DNA from 4 places in the Acidipropionibacterium virtanenii genome. Region 1 is predicted to be linked to each of the others. Evidence: riboswitches for the same ligand, from Rfam matches in the RefSeq annotation. Region 1 holds a riboswitch; each other region holds the start of a gene.

Evidence for each region. A riboswitch is a leader RNA that binds a small molecule or an ion and turns the genes downstream of it on or off. The one in region 1 is predicted to bind thiamine pyrophosphate.
Region 2: it holds a riboswitch for thiamine pyrophosphate, as region 1 does, so the genes downstream of both, JS278_RS15070 (bifunctional hydroxymethylpyrimidine kinase/phosphomethylpyrimidine kinase) here and JS278_RS03440 (thiamine ABC transporter substrate-binding protein) in region 1, are expected to answer to the same signal.
Region 3: it holds a riboswitch for thiamine pyrophosphate, as region 1 does, so the genes downstream of both, thiC (phosphomethylpyrimidine synthase ThiC) here and JS278_RS03440 (thiamine ABC transporter substrate-binding protein) in region 1, are expected to answer to the same signal.
Region 4: it holds a riboswitch for thiamine pyrophosphate, as region 1 does, so the genes downstream of both, thiS (sulfur carrier protein ThiS) here and JS278_RS03440 (thiamine ABC transporter substrate-binding protein) in region 1, are expected to answer to the same signal.

What each region holds. Positions count from the first base shown of each region.
Region 1 is NZ_CP025198.1:777,224-781,934, reverse strand. Features, by position in the region: gene JS278_RS03445 (ABC transporter permease) at 1-1,221, opposite strand, end outside; gene JS278_RS03440 (thiamine ABC transporter substrate-binding protein) at 1,227-2,291, opposite strand; TPP riboswitch at 2,330-2,447, opposite strand; gene JS278_RS03435 (nucleoside/nucleotide kinase family protein) at 2,489-3,070, shown strand; gene JS278_RS03430 (rhomboid family intramembrane serine protease) at 3,145-3,831, opposite strand; gene JS278_RS03425 (TIGR01777 family oxidoreductase) at 3,832-4,711, opposite strand, start outside.
Region 2 is NZ_CP025198.1:3,283,146-3,287,856, forward strand. Features, by position in the region: gene JS278_RS15065 (thiamine phosphate synthase) at 1-409, opposite strand, end outside; gene JS278_RS15070 (bifunctional hydroxymethylpyrimidine kinase/phosphomethylpyrimidine kinase) at 468-2,063, opposite strand; TPP riboswitch at 2,054-2,149, opposite strand; gene JS278_RS15075 (ATP-binding protein) at 2,150-3,664, opposite strand; gene yczE (membrane protein YczE) at 3,779-4,438, opposite strand; gene JS278_RS15090 (catalase) at 4,522-4,711, opposite strand, start outside.
Region 3 is NZ_CP025198.1:186,613-191,323, forward strand. Features, by position in the region: gene JS278_RS00835 (suppressor of fused domain protein) at 116-802, shown strand; gene thiC (phosphomethylpyrimidine synthase ThiC) at 904-2,691, opposite strand; TPP riboswitch at 2,691-2,798, opposite strand; gene JS278_RS00845 (hypothetical protein) at 2,822-3,091, shown strand; gene fumC (class II fumarate hydratase) at 3,187-4,593, opposite strand.
Region 4 is NZ_CP025198.1:141,170-145,880, forward strand. Features, by position in the region: gene JS278_RS00650 (aldo/keto reductase) at 1-310, shown strand, start outside; gene JS278_RS00655 (septal ring lytic transglycosylase RlpA family protein) at 454-1,311, opposite strand; gene JS278_RS00660 (alpha/beta hydrolase) at 1,469-2,404, opposite strand; TPP riboswitch at 2,501-2,602, shown strand; gene thiS (sulfur carrier protein ThiS) at 2,603-2,836, shown strand; gene JS278_RS00670 (thiazole synthase) at 2,858-3,649, shown strand; partial or broken gene JS278_RS00675 (HesA/MoeB/ThiF family protein) at 3,646-4,419, shown strand; gene JS278_RS16635 (rhodanese-like domain-containing protein) at 4,525-4,711, shown strand, end outside.

The sequences.
Region 1 (4,711 bases):
GAGCATGAACAGCCCGTCGGTGGTCGAGAGACCGGCACGGCCCCAGCGCGACGCCGGGCGCCGCGACAGCAGCAGCGCCACGATCGCCCCCAGGCCCACCGCGAGCACGGTGGCCTGGAGGGCGGTCGTCAGGGAGTTGCCGAGCGCCTGCCAGACGCTGACGATCAGGCCCGAGTCGCCCACGCCGCCCAGCGCCCGGTAGTTGCCCAGCGACCAGTCCTCGCCGACGTGCAGGGACCGTTCCAGGAGAGTGAGGATCGGCGTCAGCAGGAGCAGCAGCGCCACCAGGACGGTGAGGACGGCGGGCCCCAGGTCGCGGCGGGGGCGGAATCGCAGCAGTCTCGGCGTCGCGCCGCCGAGGCTGCGCTGCATCCGATGCTGGGCGCGCCCCGACAGGTACAGGCACAGGGCCACCACCAGCAGCTGGACGATCGCCAGGGAGGAGGCGGCCGGAAGGTCGAGGAACTCGACGGTCTGCAGGTAGATCTCGGTCTCCAGGGTGGAGTACTTCGTCCCTCCCATCACCAGCACCACGCCGAAGGCCGAGGCGCAGAACAGGAACACCACCGAGGCCGCCGAGGCGATGGCCGGGCCCAGCGCCGGCAGGGTCACGGTGCGGAACACCCGGGCCGGCGAGGCACCCAGGGCGGAGGCCGCCTCGCCGCGTCGCGGGTCCAGCTGCGACCACGTGGATCCGACGGTGCGCACCACCACCGAGTAGTTGAAGAACACCAGGGCCGCGGTGATCGCCTGCCAGGAGCCGTCCAGGCCGAGGAATCCCAGCCGGCCGGTGTCGGCCAGCAGGGTGCGGAAGGCGACGCCGACCACCACCGTCGGCAGCACGAAGGGCACCGACACCAGTCCGCGGGCGAGGGTGCGCCCGGGCCAGCGCACCCGGTAGAGCAGGTGGGCTCCGGGGACGCCGAGCAGCAGGCACAGGGCGGTGCCCAGGGCGGCCTGGCCGAGGGTGAAGCGGATGATGCGCCAGGTGCGCGGGGCGGCGAAGGTCGACGCCATCACCGACCAGGTGGGATCGCCGGCCTCGTCGACGAACCCCTTGGCGATGAGGTTGGTGGCGGGGGCGGCGAAGAAGACCGCCAGGAATCCCAGGGTCACTGCCCCGGCGAGCACCCAGCAGGCGCGCCACAGCCGCGTCCCGGCGCGACCCGAGCGGGGCCGGGCACCGGGATGCGGCCGTGAAGGAGCTGCTGTCGCCGCCATCCGATTCAGCCCTGGACGGTGGCCGTCCACTCCTTGACCCAGGTGTTGCGGTTCTTGGCCAGGGTCTTCGGGTCGACGGTGTAGGGCTTCGGGGACAGCGGGGCGAACTTGGTCCACTCGGTCGGCAGCTTCACCGAGGAGTCGATGGGGTACATGTACATCTGGCCGGGGATGTCGGCCTGGGCCTCCTTGGAGAGCAGGAAGTCGATGAAGGCCCTGGCCCCGGCGGTGTTCTTCGCCCCCTTGATGACGCCGGCGTACTCGGTCTGGCGGAAGCAGGTGCCCAGCAGCGCCGAGGTGGACGACGTCTTGCCGTCCTTGGAGACGGTGAAGGCCGGGGAGGTGGAGTAGGACAGCACCAGCGGGTACTTGCCCTTGCCCTCGCCGCCGGAGAAGTCGACGTTGTAGGCGTCCTCCCAGCCCTTGTCCACCTTGAGGCCGTTGCTCTTGAGCCTGGACCAGTAGCCCTTCCAGCCGGACTCGCCCTTGGCGCCGACGGTGGCGGCCAGGAAGGACATGCCCGGGGAGGAGGTGGCGGGGCTGGGGACGACAAGGAGGTTCTTGTAGGCGGGCTTGGCGAGGTCGTCGAGGGTGGTGGGCCTGGCGAGCTTCTTCTGCGCGAACCAGGCGTCGTCGGCGTTGATGCACACGTCGCCCTGGTCGACGGGGGTGAGGTTGTTGCTGGTGGACTTCGCGGCGGAGGTGGCCGAGGAGGGCAGGGCCTTGGAGGTGTAGGGGTCCACGACGCCGGCGTCGACGGCGCGGCTGGAGAAGGTGTTGTCGATGCCGAAGACGACGTCGCCCAGCGGGGAGTTCTTGGTGAGGACGAGCTGGTTGACGACGGCGCCGGCGTCGCCCTGGGCGACGAACTTCGGCGTGTAGCCGGTCTTCTTGGTGAACTCGGCGACGACGTTCTTGCTCATGGCCCACGAGTCGTGGGTGATGATCGTGACCTCTTTGGAGGGGGTTTGCGACGACTGGCCGGACTGGGAGCCCGTCTGACCGCACCCAGCCAGGGCGAGAGTGGTGAGCAGCGCCAGGGCGATACGGCCCCTGCGGTGGTGGAACATGGATCCTCCTGTTTCAAGGAGGGGCTGGGCTCGGCGGCCCGGAGAGGTGCTCGACTCCCTACGCCGGTTCTGTCCTCGCATTCCGAGGCCCGGATCAGGTTCGAGGGTCTGCCCGTTGGGCACTCTCAGCGATTTCTCGCTCCCCTGTCGACCCGCCCGACCATACCAGTGATCCTGTCGAGGATCTCGTACAGTGAATGGCCGTGCCCCTCACGCTCGCGGCCGGCAGCCCGGACCTCCTCGACGCCCTGACCGCCCGCATCCTCGCCGATGCGCACGGCTCGCGGCCGGTGGTGATCCTCGACGGCGGCTCCGGATCGGGCAAGACGACCCTGGCGAACCGGCTGGTCGCAGCGCTGGAGGCGGCATCCGGGAGCGCCTGGCAGCTGGTCCACGACGACTTCTACCCCGGCTGGGCAGGGTTGTCGGCAGCCTGGACGGTGATTCCGGGCGAGATCCTCGCGGCACACGATCCCGGATACCGAATGTGGGACTGGAAGGCCGGCGCTCCCGGCGAGCGGCGTTCCCTCGACCCGCACCGGCCGATCCTGGTGGAGGCCTGCGGCGCGCTGACCCCGGCGTCAGCAGCACTGGCCACCACCACGATCTGGATTCAGGCCGACGCGGCCGTCCGGAAACAGCGGGCCCTGGCCCGTGACGGGGACATGTTCGAGCCGTGGTGGGCGCTGTGGGCGGTGCAGGAGGAGCTGCACCGGCTCCGTCACCGGCCCGGGCACCTCGCCGACGTGCGGATCGTCTGCGAGGAACTGTCGAGTTGATGCTGAATGACGGACATCAACTCGACAGTTCCTCGCAGCCCTGAGCCGGGAACGGGCTTGAGCAGACCAGATTCTCAGCCCGCGACTGTCGTGAACGCGTACTTCAGCACGATCGCCAGGACCATGACCACGGCCAGGGTCCCGAGCGCCCACCAGGTGAGGGACCGCTTCCCCCGCTGCACCCGCTTGGCGTCCTCGAAGAAGACGACCCCGCAGACCGCACCGATCGCGAACCCTCCGACGTGGGCCTGCCAGGCGATGTCGGGGATGAAGAAGACCAGCGCCACGTTGAGCGCCAGCACCATCCACAGCGATCTGGTCGATCCGCCGAGACGCCGCTGCACCACCAGCAGGGTGCCGAACAGGCCGAAGATGGCCCCCGATGCCCCGACCACCCCGTCGTACCAGCCGGGGACCAGTGCGCCGCCGGTCTGCGACCCGGTCGCCATGACCACGAACAGGGCTCCCCCGGCCAGCGCCGAGAGCAGGTAGCTGGCGAGGTACCGTCCTCGTCCGAGGAACCGCTCCAGAGCCCGGCCGAGTGACCACAGCGCGAACATGTTGAACCCGATGTGGGTGATGTTCGTCGAATGGGCGAATGCGGAGGTGAGGAACCGCCACGGCTCGGCCTTCCCGGCGGCGGCGCTCAGTGCGATGTCGTTGACGAAGTCCGGGATGGCCAGCTCACCGAGCCAGACCACCACGCAGATGCCGATGAGGGTCCAGGTGACGACCGGGATGTATCCGTCCCGCCTGGCCATTCAGCGCCTGCCCTTCAGGGCGGTGGCGATGGCGGCGTCAATGGTGGGGTCGGCGAACTCGAAGCCGATCTTCGCCAGCAGGTCGCCGCGCACCCGCTGGCCGGTGAGCAGGGCCTCCTCCACCAGCTGGGTCCCGAAGACGAGTTTGGCCGCCGGCGTCGGCAGCGGCATGAAGTGCGGCCGCCGCAGGGCGCTGGCGTAGGCGTCGATGAAGTCCGAATTGGGCACCGGTTCGGGGGCGACGAGGTTGATCGGGCCCTGGACCCGGTCGTCGGTGAGGGCGGCGATCATCGCGGACACGTGGTCGCGCAGGCTGATCCAGGACAGGTACTGCCGGCCCGATCCCATCCGCCCGCCGAGTCCGAGCCTCACCAGGGGCCGCTGCTTGGCCAGGAACCCTCCCATGGGGGCGATCACCTGGCCGGTGCGCAGGGTCACGGTGCGCACGTCCTCGGGCGCCTCATGGGCGACCGTCTCCCAGCGCAGGCAGACCTCGGCGAGGAATCCCTCCCCGGCGTCGTCGTCCTCGCTCACCCACTCGTCGCCGCGGGGGCCGTAGTAGCCGACCGCGGAGCCGTTGAGGAAGACCTTGCAGCGCTCGGAGCTCTCCAGGGCGCGGGTGACGATCCGTGTCGTGTCGACCCGGGAGGTGACGATGCGGTACTTGCGCTCCTCGGTCCACCGGCCCCCGGCGATGGGTTCGCCGGCGAGGTTGATCACGGCGTCGACGTCGTCGAGGAAGGGCGGGGCGATGGAGAGAGTGTCGAGATCCCAGCGGCGGTCGGAGGGCTGGATGGGCTCGTGGCGGGTGAGGGTGACGACGTCGTGGCCCTGCCTGCGCAGCTCCTGGACAAGAGCGGTCCCGAGCAGTCCGGCGAAA
Region 2 (4,711 bases), 930 kb from region 1:
CGATGTAGTCGAGCTTGTCGGCCAGCTTCTGGGCGCCCTGAACGAGCTCCATGGTGCCGGTGGTCATCCCGATGATCGCTTCGGGGCCCAGCATCGCCCGTGCCGCCGCCACTGGCAGGTCGTCCCAGCCCAGGTGCACCCCGGCCACCGGGGCGCCGGCGTACCGGGCGGCGAAGGCCACGTCGGCGCGGTCGTCGACGATCACCCGGGTGGCCGGGGCGACGTCGCGGACGGCCTCGGCGACGGCGGTGAGCAGTTCGAGCAGCTCTGCCGTGCCGGCCTCCTTGCACCGCACTTGGATCATCCCGGCTCCGGCTGCGGCGGCTGCGGCAGCGGTCTCGACAGTGTGCCGGTCGTGACCGGAGGTCACCAGGTAGCACCGAAGGTCGAGTTCGTCCGCGCTTGTCATACGTGTATCCCCTTGTCATCGTTCAGTGTCTGGTCGGCGCCGTGCGGCAGGTCGGGCGTCATGAGAGGGCCCCGGTGGTGCGCAGGGCCTGGTCGAAGAATTCGGCCTCGTGGCGGCAGGCGATGAGGTAGGCCCTGGCCGCGGCGGCCCGCTCGGCGGGCGAGGCGTCGGTCATGGCCCTCTCGGCGTGCCCGATGGCGATCCAGGTCGCGGCGGTGAAGGCGTCGTCGGAGTAGGTCTGCAGCCAGGCGGCGTAGGGATGGTCGTCGGCGACTCCGGGCATCGCGGCCCCCACCTCGGCGTACAGCCAGTAGCAGGGCAGCACGGTCGCCACGCCGACGGTGTGGCCGTCCAGGACTGTCCTGGCCACCAGGAAGTCGACGTAGGCGCTGGTCACCGGGCTGGGGGCGCAGGACCGCCCGGACAGCCAGCCGCGGTGCAGCTCGGCCTCGACGAGATGGCAGGTGGCGGCCCCTCCCGCCCAGTCGGCGACCTCGGCCGGATCGGTGGAGCCGGCCGCCACCGCGGCGAGGGCCCGCGCGTAGCCGGCGAGGTACCGGGCGTCCTGGGCCAGGTAGAAGGTGAAGGCATGCTCCGGCAGGGTGCCGTCGACCAGCGCCGTCACGAAACCGCCGCCGTGGATGCTGCGGGCCAGGTCGCTGCCGGCCCTCCACAGGGCCCGGGTCCACGGTCCGGCCGCGGGGATGGACGCCGGCGCCGGTTCGGTGCCGGGCGCCAGCTGGTCGGGGGCCTCGAGTCGCGGCGCCACGGCGTCGTCGGCCAGCCAGGGTGCGGGTGAGGCCGCGACTGCCAGACGCCGTGCCCGGTGGCCGTGGTCGACGGGGCCGTGACCCCTGCCGACGTGCAGCGCGGCGCCGTGCTCGATGGCCTCGTGGAGCCAGTCGGTGGTCCATCTCAGGGCCCGCACGGGGGTGTCACCGGCTCCTAGTCGGGTGGCCAGGGCCGAGGAGAGCGAGCATCCGGTGCCGTGCGTGCTGGTGGTCTCGACGCGGCTGCTGGGCGCCTCGGCGAGGACTCCGTCGGGGCCGACCCACAGGTTGGTGGTGAGCCGGGAGTCGAGATGGCCGGTCTTGACGATGACGGCGACCCCGGTCCGGGCGGCCCACTCCCGGGCCTGCGCGACGGCGGCGTCCTGGTCGGCGGCGGGCTCGGCGCCGGCCAGCACGGCGAGTTCGGGGATGTTGGGGGTGACGACAGTGGCCCGCCGACAGAAGCGGCGCATGGCCTCCTCGGCGTCGGGCTGCAGCAGCCGGTCGCCGCTGGTGGCGACCATGACGGGGTCGACGACGAGCACCGGGGGCCGGTGGGCGTCCAGCCAGGATTCAACCGTCGCGATGATCCCGGCGGTGCCGAGCATGCCGGTCTTGACGGCGTCGACCACGACGTCGTCGGAGACCGATTCCAGCTGCGCGGCGAGGAAATCGACCGGCGGGGTGTGGATGGCGCGCACCCCGGTGGTGTTCTGGGCCACCAGGCAGGTGACGACCGTCATGCCATAGCCGCCCGCCGCGGTGATGGACTTCATGTCGGCGGCGGTGCCGGCGCCCCCGGAGGGGTCGGTCCCGGCGATCGACAGGACGCGGGGTACGCGGGCGGCCGGAGGCTCTGTGAGCGGGTGGAGGTGAGAGGTCACCGGGACATCCCTTCGCTAGTCCGAACTAGATCAGGTTCCACGGGTGTGTTCTCAGCGCATCCGATCGCGCACCCCGTGTCCGGGGCTCAGTATGTCACGGAGTATCGGTCGTCGTACTTCCCCCCGTCCGGAAGGCGATAGGCCCTGTTCCTGCTGGTCGCCGGAGCGGTCGCCTCCACCAGGCCCGCCTCCACCAGGCCCCTGACCTGTGGTCGCAGTGCCGGCACGCTGCGCCCGGTGGCCTGTGCCAGTTCGCGCATCGTCATCTGGTCCTGACCGCGGAGTGCGTCCAGAATTTCATCCTGCTTGTCGGTGAGTTCCGGGACGGCCCCGCCGGTCTGCACGCCCCGGACCAGGACCACCCGCACCTGGTCGATGGTGGCTTCGAACCGCGGGGCCGGGAGGCCCCGCGCACGCATCGCGGAATCCATCAGGAGGACCCCGGACCCCTGGTTCTCGCTCACCGTGGAGTCCTCGCCCGGCATCGGGACCAAGGTCAGCAGTTTGGCCAGGCTCTCGTTGCGGGACCGTGACACACCATCGGCGATGTTCTCCGCCGTGACGCCTCCCCAGAACCCGCCCGGGCTGGTCACCTCGACCCGATCGGTGTAGATGTCCACTCCGACCTGCTGTCCACGGGCCTGGACGCTGTAGTCCCGATGGGTGAGAGCGTTCGTAATGGCCTCACGGAGAACCTCCACCGGGATCTCCGGGACATCACGGCCCGAGACCCCGTCCACGACATGAACCGTGCGGAGATTCGAGAGGACGGCGGCCACGGCGTCCTTGACCATCAGGGGGACGGGCCCCTCGCAGATGCGGCGGTCGACGAATCTCACCGCGGCTCCCGGATCTGATTTCCGGATGTCGGGGTGGGTGGTCACGTCGATGAAGAGCTGCGGGTAGAACTGCTGAGGGTATTGACCAGCGGAGAGCATCCCGGCCAGCAGAGGCCGATCCTTCTTGTCCGTGAGGTTCAGCCTGACCCTCACCTCATGTTCGGACTCGGCACCCGAGACCGCCCGTGAGCCGAGTCTCCTCAGGCGTTCGATCAGCGTCTGAATGAGATCCTCGTCCAGATCGTCGACCGTCGCCCCGTCCACGACCTCCCGATCGGTCCCCAGCATCTCGGTGCGATGACTCAGCAGGTAGATCTCGTATGCACTGAGCCGGACGTTCTTGTCGTCCCACCTTCGGTACGAACCTTTGCTGATTCCCTGATCCGTGACGAAGCACGGCCCCGGGGCGTCCGGCATCGGATCCACCCTCAGGTTCACCACCGGGGCCCCGTCCACGGTCATACGGTTCAGGATGTTGGGCGGTACCGGCGTGACTTTCGATCTCTCTCCAGGCTTCTCGATGAGTCCGGAGGCCACGGCGTCGATCGTCCTCTGGGCGTCGAAACCTGGAGCGGGCTCGAACTCGTGACGTTCATCAAGACCGAGCAGAATGTCTCCTCCATCGGTGTTGGCGAAGGCACTCACCGTGGCCCAGACATCTCTCGGCACCCCACCGACAGCACTCTTGGCCTCCACCGTCGCGTCATCGCTGCGCTGCCTGCGCAGGCGGTTGACGGTCTCAAGAATCTCCATCTCTTCCATGGCGGCACCTCAGGTCTCTCAGTGATGGCCTCAGTTTATACACTGAGAGCCTCAGTTCCTAGACTGATGGGGACACTTTCGTCAGTGAGGGCGTCACTTTCGTCACTGAGAGCGTCAGTCAGTCGAGTGAGGGCTCAGTGACGATGAAGGGCTCAGCACCCTGGCTGCCAGCCCGAGGAAGAGGCGGGTCACCGGGCCGATGCCGAAGGCGTAGACGAAGGTCGCGATGAACAGGCGGCCGCCCAGGGCCCAGCCGGCGGCCATCACCACCACCTCGATCCCCGACCGCAGCAGCGCCACCGGTTTCCCCGTGCGCGCCACCAGGCCCGTCATGAGGCCGTCGCGGGGACCGGGCCCCAAGGCCGGCGAAATGTACAGCACGGTGGCGAAGCCGTTGAGGACCACCGCCCCCAGGACCATCGTCAGGTCGGCCCACAGGGGGCCGGGCCGGCGCACCACGGAGGTGGTGGCGTCGATCACCACGCCGACGACCACGGCGTTGGCCACGGTGCCCGGCCCGATCCGCTGGCGCAGCGGGATCCACAGCAGCAGCACGAGCACCGACAGCCCGATCGCCGCCTGGCCGGTGCTCAGCGGGGTGTGCGCCGCGATGCCCTGGTGGAGCACGTCCCAGGGCATGTTGCCCAGCCCGGAGACGATCATCAGGCCCGAGGAGACGCCGAACAGCACCAGGCCCACCAGCAGGGCGGTGATCCGCACCGGCCAGCTGCGCTCGCCCAGCAGCCCGAAACCCGCGGCGGTACCCGATGCCATGCGAGGACTATAGGCGGATCGGGCCGGCCGGCCCGCCGGTGCCACCGTGCGGACCGCCGGCCCCCCGGCGCCGGGAGCGGGCCTCAGATCCTGACGGCGATGGCCCGGCCGACCTCCTCGTCGATCTTCGTCCAGTACTCGACGATGTGGGAGCGCACCGGCTCGACGACGTCGTGGTTGAGGATCTGGTCGACGATGGTGTCCACCAGGTCGTCGCGCTCGGCGGGCGTGAACACGTCGTGCACCAGCGAGTGGGCCTGGCCGAAGTCGTCG
Region 3 (4,711 bases), 590 kb from region 1:
GTAAACTCACAGGCGCCAGTTTCGTTGTGGCCGGCGACGGGGTACTGGGTTAGTGCTGGCTTGCCGCTACGAGGGGGGCCGGGGGGGTCGTTCCCCCGCCTATTAAGGTGAGGGCGTGACCAACGACGACCATATGGACGCTGCCCGACTACCCGGGGGATTCGTCCCCGGGCCCATAGACCCCGAGGAGCTGCCTGCCGACGTCGCGGTCCCCGAGACCCTGCCCCCGACCGGCCCTGCAGTCGTGGGCGCCGCCGTCGGGTCGATCGGCGGGACGCCGAATGTCGAGGGGATGGTGGACGCCGCCGGCGACAACCGCGTCGACGTCCTCACCTGTGCCGACGCACCGGCCCCCGGCTGGACGACCTGGTCGACCGTCACCCTGCACGCCCGGCCCAATGAACTGCCGATGGCCGACGGCACGAAGCTGGACGTCCGCGTCGAGCTGATGGCGGTCGGCATGCCCGGTTCCGACGTCATGGGCAAGATCCTGGGATCCTGCGCCTTCGCGGTGCTCCAGGACGGCTGGATGATGGCCCCCGGCGTCGTCTACGGCGACGTCGTCTCCCTCTACGACGACAAGGCCACCACCCCGCACATCATGTGGTCGCACCCCTTCACCGCCGGGGATCTCGGTGCGGTGGAGATCGATGACGACCTCAAGGTGCACTGGCTGATGGCGGTGCCGATCACCGAGGCCGAGCGCACCTTCCTCGAGCAGAACGACTACGAGGCGCTGGCCCAGCTGCTGGACTCCCACCAGGTGAACTACACCGACATGCACCGGGAGTCGGTGGTCTGATCCGCGACACTGTGTCGAGTTGATGCGGAATGACCAGCATCAACTCGACACAGCTCACCGCCCACAGTGGGTGACCGGTTCCCCCACCGGCCCCTGACCGCTCAGCGGCGCACCGGGTCCGGCAGGTACACCTCTCCTCCGGAGGCCCTGAACTCCGCCGCCTTCGCGGCCATTCCGGCCTCGGCCACCCGTCGCTGCTCGGCGGCGTCACCGAAGTCGTCGCGGATGTCCTGGGAGATCCTCATCGAGCAGAACTTCGGCCCGCACATGGAGCAGAAGTGGGCCGTCTTCGCGGGCTCGGCGGGCAGGGTCTCGTCGTGCATCGACTCGGCGGTCTGCGGGTCCAGGGACAGCCCGAACTGGTCGCGCCAGCGGAACTCGAAGCGCGCCTTCGACAGGGCGTCGTCGCGCTCCCGGGCTCCGGGGTGGCCTTTGGCGACGTCGGCCGCGTGGGCGGCGATCCGGTAGGTGATGACGCCGGTCTTGACGTCGTCGCGATCGGGCAGCCCGAGGTGCTCCTTGGGGGTGACGTAGCACAGCATCGCCGTGCCGTAGCGGGCGATCTCGGTGGCACCGATGGCCGAGGTGATGTGGTCGTAGCCGGGCGCGATGTCGGTGACCAGCGGCCCCAGGGTGTAGAAGGGGGCGCCGTCGCACAGCTCCTGCTGGCGCTCCACGTTCTCGCGGACCAGGTGGAAGGGGATGTGGCCGGGCCCCTCCACCATCACCTGGACGTCATGCTCCCAGGCCCGCTTCGTGAGCTCGGCCAGGGTGTCGAGTTCGGCGAACTGGGCGGCGTCGTCGGCATCCGCCAGGCATCCGGGCCGCAGCCCGTCACCCAGGGAGAAGGCGACGTCGTAGCGGGCGAAGATCTCGCAGAGCTCGTCGAAGTGCTCGTATAGGAAGTTCTCCCGGTGGTGGGCCAGGCACCAGCCGGCCAGGATCGATCCGCCGCGCGAGACGATCCCGGTGACCCGGTCGGCGGTCAGCGGCACGTAGCGCAGCAGCACCCCGGCGTGGATCGTCATGTAGTCGACGCCCTGCTCGCACTGCTCGATGACGGTGTCGCGGAAGATCTCCCAGGTGAGCGCCTGGTGATCCCCGTCCACCTTCTCCAGAGCCTGGTAGATCGGCACGGTGCCGATCGGCACCGGGGAGTTGCGCAGGATCCACTCGCGGGTGGTGTGGATGTCGTCGCCGGTGGACAGGTCCATCACGGTGTCGGCGCCCCAGCGGGTGGCCCAGCGCAGCTTGTCCACCTCGTCGGCGATCGACGAGGTGACGGCCGAGTTGCCGATATTGGCGTTGACCTTCACCCCGAAGGCCTTCCCGATGATCATGGGTTCGGCCTCGGGGTGGTTGACGTTGGCGGGGATGATCGCTCTCCCGGCGGCCAGCTCGTCGCGCACCAGGGAGACGTCGCAGCCCTCGCGCAGCGCCACGTAGCGCATCTCGGGGGTGATGACGCCGACCCGCGCGTAGTGCATCTGGGTGACGGTGGCGCCGGCCCGGGCCCGCAGCGGGGGACGCCGTTCCCCCTTCCATTCCTGGCTGGCGGCACCGCGGCGCACCGCCGAGCGGCCGTCGTCCGACAGATCACGGCCTCGCGGCTCGTAGCTCTCGACGTCGTCGCGCCCGGTGATCCATCCGGAGCGCAGCGACGGCAGGCCGCGGGTGACGTCGCAGTCGGGGCCGATGGTGCGGTAGACCGCCAGCGGGGGATTGGCGCTGCCGTCGGGGGCGTCGTCCTGGTTGATCATGGTGACCGGGACGTCGATCCCGTGGGCGGCGTCGACCAGATGGCCGAGGTGGTGGGTGGGGTAGTTCTCCCCGTCCGGGCGCGCAGTCGTGGCGTCCTTCTCGGGGGTGGTGCGGGTGGACATGGGCATGCCAGTCAGCTCCTTCTTCCTACGTCGGCATGATCCGAACAGGTTCGAACGGTCCGGGCGGCGTGAGCCCGATCTCAGTCCTCTGCCGAGGACTCCCGTGGGATGTGGCCCACCCTAGACCCCGCTCCCGGTGCTGTTCGGGCGGGTCTCATCTCGACATGGAGGGGTCGATCACCGGCCCGAGCTGACGGCCAAGACCCTCTCGGTGGGGAGCTTCACGGGCGCCGGGGGCCCGGCGACCAATGCCGCGGTGACCTTCGCGGCGCTGTGCCGGGCGTTGGGAGAGGGCGGCGTGACCGGCCTTCTGACGGCCCTGGACGGCGGATCCTGGAAGGACCGGTTCGAGCCCCTGCTGCCCTGGATGGACGATCCGGGTCTGCCGGGCATCGTCGCCTCGTAGGATTCACTCCCAACACGCCGTCCCGCAGCTCTGGAGAGCGCGATGACGGCGTGTTGGGAGGAAAATCCTCGGTGGGGGGTTGCCCCCTCCATTGATTATTCAGCCGCGGACGGATGGGTCATATCGGCGGGGACTACCCACTTGTCGAAGTCCTCGGCGGTCATCCCGCCGACGGTCAGGGCCGACTCGCGCAGCGAGATGCCCTGGTGGTGGGCGTTCTTGGCGATCTTCGAGGCCAGGTCGTAACCGATGTGGCGGTTGAGGGCGGTCACCTGCATGAGGTTCTTGTCCAGGTTCTCGTTGATCTTGTCCATGTTCGGCTCGATGCCGTAGGCGCAGTGGGTGTCGAAGGACACGCAGGCGTCCGAGAGCAGGCGGATCGACTCCAGGCAGGCGTGGGCCATGACGGGCTTGAACACGTTGAGCTGGAAGTTGCCCTGGGAACCGGCGAAGCCGACGGTGGCGTCGTTGCCGAAGACCCGGGTGGCGACCATCGTCATGGCCTCGCACTGGGTCGGGTTCACCTTGCCGGGCATGATCGAGGAGCCGGGCTCGTTCTCGGGGATGAGCAGCTCGCCGATGCCGTTGCGGGGGCCGGAGGCGTACCAGCGGACGTCGTTGGCGATCTTCATCAGCGCGTCGGCCAGCACCCGCAGGGAGCCGGAGACCTGCACCAGGGCGTCGTGGGCGCTCAGCGCGGCGAAGAGGTTCTCGGCCTGCTTGAACTCCAGGCCGGTCTCCTCGGTGACGTGCTTGGCGACGGTGACGCCGAACCTCGGGTGGGCGTTGAGGCCGGTGCCCACGGCGGTGCCGCCGATGGCCAGTTCGCGGGCCCGCGAGTCGGCGTAGCGGATGCCGTCCAGGGCGAAGTCGAGCTGGGCGACCCAGCCGGAGATGACCTGGCCGAGACGGATCGGGGTGGCGTCCTGCAGGTGGGTGCGGCCCACCATGACGACGTCGTCGTACTGCTTGGCCTTGGCGTCGAGGGTGTCGCGCAGCTGAGAGACCGCCGGGTACAGCTTCTCGTTGATCTCGGTGACCACGGCGATGTGCATGGCGGTCGGGAAGGTGTCGTTGGAGGACTGACCCCGGTTGACGTGGTCGTTGGGGTGGACGGGCGCCTTGGAGCCCATCTGCCCGCCGGCGATCTCGATGGCGCGGTTGGAGATCACCTCGTTGGTGTTCATATTCGACTGGGTGCCCGAGCCGGTCTGGAAGACCACCAGCGGGAACTCGTCGTCGAGCTTGCCCGCGATGACCTCGTCGGCGGCCGCGACGATGAGGTCGGCGACATCGCCCGGCAGCTCGCCCAGCTCCTTGTTGGCCAGGGCTGCCGACTTCTTGAGGGTGCCCAGCGCACGGATCATGTCGCGGCCCCACACGAAGGTGTCGCGGCCGATCTCGAAGTTGTGGAGGGAACGCTCCGTCTGGGCCCCCCAGTAGTGATCGGCAGGCACCTCGATCGTGCCCATGCTGTCTTTCTCTTCACGCATCTCTGCCATGGTCACAGCCTACGGGGAAGGCCCTTCAGGCGGGACGTCGGGATGGGGTTGCAGGCGGGGCGTCGGGATGGCTGTCCACGCGTCTGTGCACAGATCTCAGCGGAACATCAGAGCAGTC
Region 4 (4,711 bases), 640 kb from region 1:
TCTGCTGGGTGAGCACGGGATTCCTGTGATGGCCTACTCCCCGATCGAGCAGGCCCGGTTACTGGCACCGGGCGAGGGGCACGACGCCCTTGTCCGGGTCGCAGCCGGTCACGACGCCAGCCCGGCGCAGGTGGCGCTGGCCTGGACCATCCGTTCCGGCGACGTCCTGGCGATCCCGAGGACCGGCTCACCGGCCCACGCCAAGGAGAACGCCATGGCCGGTGATCTCACCCTCTCCGACGAGGACCTGGCCGCCCTGGACGCCGCCTTCCCGGTGCCCCCGGAGCCCGTGCCGCTGGAGATCCTCTGAGACGGACATCGCTACTTCGCTCGGCCCCAACACGGTAGATCCATGAGCCTGGTGGTCGTCAACGGTGGGACGCTCCACTCAGGATCTCGCGATTGTCATCATGCTGAGCCTCTTCTCTCCAGATGGCGGCCGCGGCCCCAGGGTCAGCTGACCACCTGGTAGCTCACACTGGCCACACCGGCGCCAGTGCTGGCGATCTGGGAGAAGGCGCCGGTGGACAGGTCGAGGCAGCGGCCGGACACGTAGGGTCCGCGGTCGTTGATCCGCACGACGACGGACTTGCCGTTGGCCTGATTGGTCACCTTGAGCTTGGTGCCGAACTTGTAGGTCTTGTGGGCCGCGGTCATGGCCGAGGAGTCGAAGGACTCGCCGGACGCGGTCTGGGAACCCTCGCCGTAGAAGGAGGCCTGGCAGGAGCCGCCGCCACCGGTGCTCGAGGAGCCCGACGAGTAGGTGGACTCCGCCGAACGACGGGGCGTGTAGTTCTTGCTCTCGCTGGAGGAACTCGAGCTGGAGCCGGCCGAGTGACGCGGGGTGTAGCTGTTGCTCGACTGACCACTGCTCGAATGGCCACTGCCCGCCTGGCCGCCGCTCGCGGAGGTGGCGGAGTGGCTGAGGTACTGGCTGTAGATGTAGCCCACCTGGCCGTGGTAGCGGACCTTCGTCCAGCCGTTCTGCGAGGGTTCGAGCTGGGTGGTGTAGTGGCCGGTGCGCAGCAGCCCGATGCGTGAGTGATCGGTGCCCGCACCGGAGCGGACGTTGACATCGGTGGTCGCCCAGACGTGCGTACGGGTCTGCGAGACCTTCGAGGGGCTCGCGGCGTGCTGGGCCTTGGGGGCCTGGGCGGCGTGGGAGACCTGGGCCGGAGCCTTGGGCTGGGAGACGGGTGCGGCGTGTGCCTGCTGGGCTACTGAGCCCATGACGGCGATACCGGCGGCGGCGCCGAGGGCGGCGACACGTCGGAACGACTTCGCGGAGTTCGTGGTGTTGGTGCTTGCCATCTGCGGTTTCCTTCCGAACGGTGGGCCGCGTCGCGACCCGCTGCCCCCGACAGTAAGAGCATGCTGAGAAATTCTCAAGCTACTGTCAGAATCTCAGGAGGGATAACGCGGTCGACGGCGTCGGCAACCACGGTCGACAGTCGAGGCGTCCGCCGCGTCAGACCAGCCCGGCGAGCGTCCCCGCCAACTCCTGCGGCACGTCCTCCTGCAGATTGTGGCCCGACTCCAGGGTGACGATCCGTGACGCCGGCCGCACGGCGTTCAGCCGCTCGAGCTGCGCGGGGGCCAGGACGCCGTTGCTGGCGGCGATGACGTCGAAGCCGGCGGGCAGTGACGTCAGGCGCTCCCAGCCGGCCGCGCCGTCACCCAGTGTCGAGACCAGGTCGTCGATGCCCAACTGGGCGACGTGATGCTTCCATTGAACGGTGCCGTCGGCCAGCACCCGCGTGTTGTGGATCACCCCGCGGCGCACCGCGGCCTCGGACCTCCCGCCGAACCCCAGGGCCATCGCCGACGCCACGATCTCGTCGCGGGAGGCGAAGACCGTCGGCCCGCCGACCATGGCCCGCAGCCGTTCCATGAACGCCCCACCCTGGCCGGTCTCCACCAGGCCGGGCAGCGAGTCCAGAGCGATGACATGGGCGACGTCGCGGCGCCCGGCGGCCAGCTCGATCGCCGTCAGCCCGCCCAGGGAGTGCCCCACCAGAGTCAGCGGTCCGGCCAGCACGCCGTGCTCCAGCAATTCGTCGAGGAAGGAGTTCAGCGCGTGCGCCAGCGTGGCGGGGGAGTAGTCGCGGTCCTGTCGCCAGGCCGACTCGCCGTGGCCGGGCAGATCCACCGCCACCACGTCGACGCCGTCCCGCCGTGCCGACCAGTGCAGCAGGGTCATGTCCCAGGTGTGGGCGTTGAGCGCCATCCCGTGCAGCAGCACCACCCGCGCCGGATGATCCCCCCAGACCAGGGCCGAGACGGCGTCACCCACGCGGGTGACGGGCGGTGCTATCAGGCCGAGTTCGGCAGCTGCCTGGTCGATGAGCGCGAACTCATCCTCGGAGGAGGGGCTGCCGGACGGGCGGATGTCGGACGGGGACATGCGGCAATTATGGGTGGCGATCCCAACCGCTATCAGTTCCCGCCCAGCCCACCGGCACCATCCCCACCTGTTCCCGGCGCCCGAGGGTGCGTATAGTTCGAGACCTACGGGAGCCCCACAGCGGGGCTGAGAGGGCGCAAGCCGACCGTCACACCTGATGCGGGTCATGCCGCCGGAGGAAAGGAGCGATGCGCGATCATGCTGACAGTCAACGGCGAGAGCTACCAGTCACGCCCGGGAGAGACCGTCCTGGACCTGGTGGCCGCACGCATCGGCAGAAACCTCGGCCCCGACGGCCGCCCCACCGACGGCGGCCGGCTCGGCGTCGCGGTGGCCATCGACAAAGCCGTCGTACCGCGCAGCCGATGGCAGGCCACCGCACTGGCTCCCGGACAGAACGTCGACATCGTCACCGCCGTACAGGGCGGCTGACCTCACCTCGAAGAGACACACATGACTGACACATCACTGACTGACACCGGACTGACCATCGACGGCGTCACGCTGAGCTCCCGGCTCATCATGGGCACCGGCCACGCCGCCGATCACGACATCCTCGCCCGGACCATCGAGGCCGCCGGCTCCACCCTGGCCACCGTGGCCATGCGCAAACTCAAGCCCGGCGAGGGAGACGAGTTGTTCCCGATGCTGGAGCGACTCGGGCAGCGCTTCCTGCCCAACACCGCCGGCTGCAGCACCGCCGCCGACGCGGTGCTCACCGCCGAACTGGCCCGCGAGGCCCTGGAGACGGACTGGATCAAGTTGGAGGTGGTGGTCGGCGACGGCACCATCCTGCCCGACGCCCCCGAACTCCTCGACGCCACGAAGACCCTTGTCGGCAAGGGGTTCAAGGTCTTCGCCTATACCAACGACGATCCGGTCCTGGCCAAGCGCCTGGAGGATCTCGGCGTCGTCGCGGTGATGCCCGGAGGCTCCCCGATCGGCACCGGCCTGGGCATCCTCAACCCCCACAACATCGAGCTCATCACCTCTCGCGCGAATGTCCCGATCGTGCTGGACGCCGGCCAGGGCACCGCCTCGGACGCCTGTCTGGCTATGGAGCTGGGGTGCGACGCCGTGCTCGCCGCCTCCGCCATCAACATGGCCGCCGATCCGGTCGCCATGGCGCAGGCCTTCAGGCTCGGCGTCGAGGCCGGATATCTGGCGCGAGCTGCCGGGCGTATCCCCAGGCGCAGCCTCGCCGTGGCCTCCTCCCCGACAGAGGGCCTGGTCACCGCCTCATGAATCCCCTGGTGAACCCGGGCCCGGCGCTCAGTGGAGCCGAGGCGGTGCGCTACTCGCGGCACCTGTCCCTGCCCGGATTCGGCGACGACGGCCAGCGCCGGCTGCGGGCCGCCAGAGTGCTCGTGGTGGGCGCCGGCGGTCTGGGCGCCCCGGTGCTGCAGTACCTGGTCGCTGCCGGGGTGGGGCGGATCACGGTGATCGACGACGATGTCGTCGAGGCGTCGAATCTGCAGCGCCAGGTGCTCCACCGCGAGGCTGATCTCGGCCGGCCCAAGGCCGAATCGGCCTGCGACGCCGCCCTGCGGCTCGACTCCGCCTCCCGGGTCACCGCGATCGTCGGCCGCCTGGACGCCGACAACGCCCTCGACCTGTTCGCCTCCCACGACCTGGTCGTGGACGGTTCGGACAACTTCGCCACCCGGTACCTGTCCAACGACGCCGCCGAGATCACCGGCACGCCGCTGGTCTGGGGCACCATCTTCCGATTCGAGGGGCAGGTGTCGGTCTTCTGGCCCGGCCAGGGGCCGATGCTGCGCGACCTGTTCCCCGACATCCCCGACGCCGACTCGGTGCCCAACTGCGCCGAGGGAGGCGTGCTCGGGGTGCTGTGCGGCACCATCGGCTCCGCGATGGCCACCGAGGCCGTCAAGGTGCTGTGCGGCATCGGCGAGCCCATGGTGGGCCGTCTGATGATCTACGACGCCCTGGCAGCCGGCTACACCTTCCTGACGCTGGCTGAGGATCCAGACCGGGAGAAGGTCACCGCACTGGCGTCGGACTACGCCTTCTCCTGCGCGGTGGAGACGCCGGTGACCGAGGTGAGCGCCGAGGAGCTGGCCGCCGAGCGCACCGGTTCACAGCGCCCCGCGCCTCTGGTGCTGGACGTCCGGGAGGACTGGGAGCGCGGCATCGTCTCCATCCCCGACGACCACTGGGTGCCGCTGGGGAGGATTCGACAGGACGGCTGGGACGCGGTGGCCGGTGTTCTGGCCGACAGCTCGGGGAACCCCCCCGCAGAGGTGGTCGTCTACTGCAAGGCCGGGGTCCGCTCCGCCGAGGCGG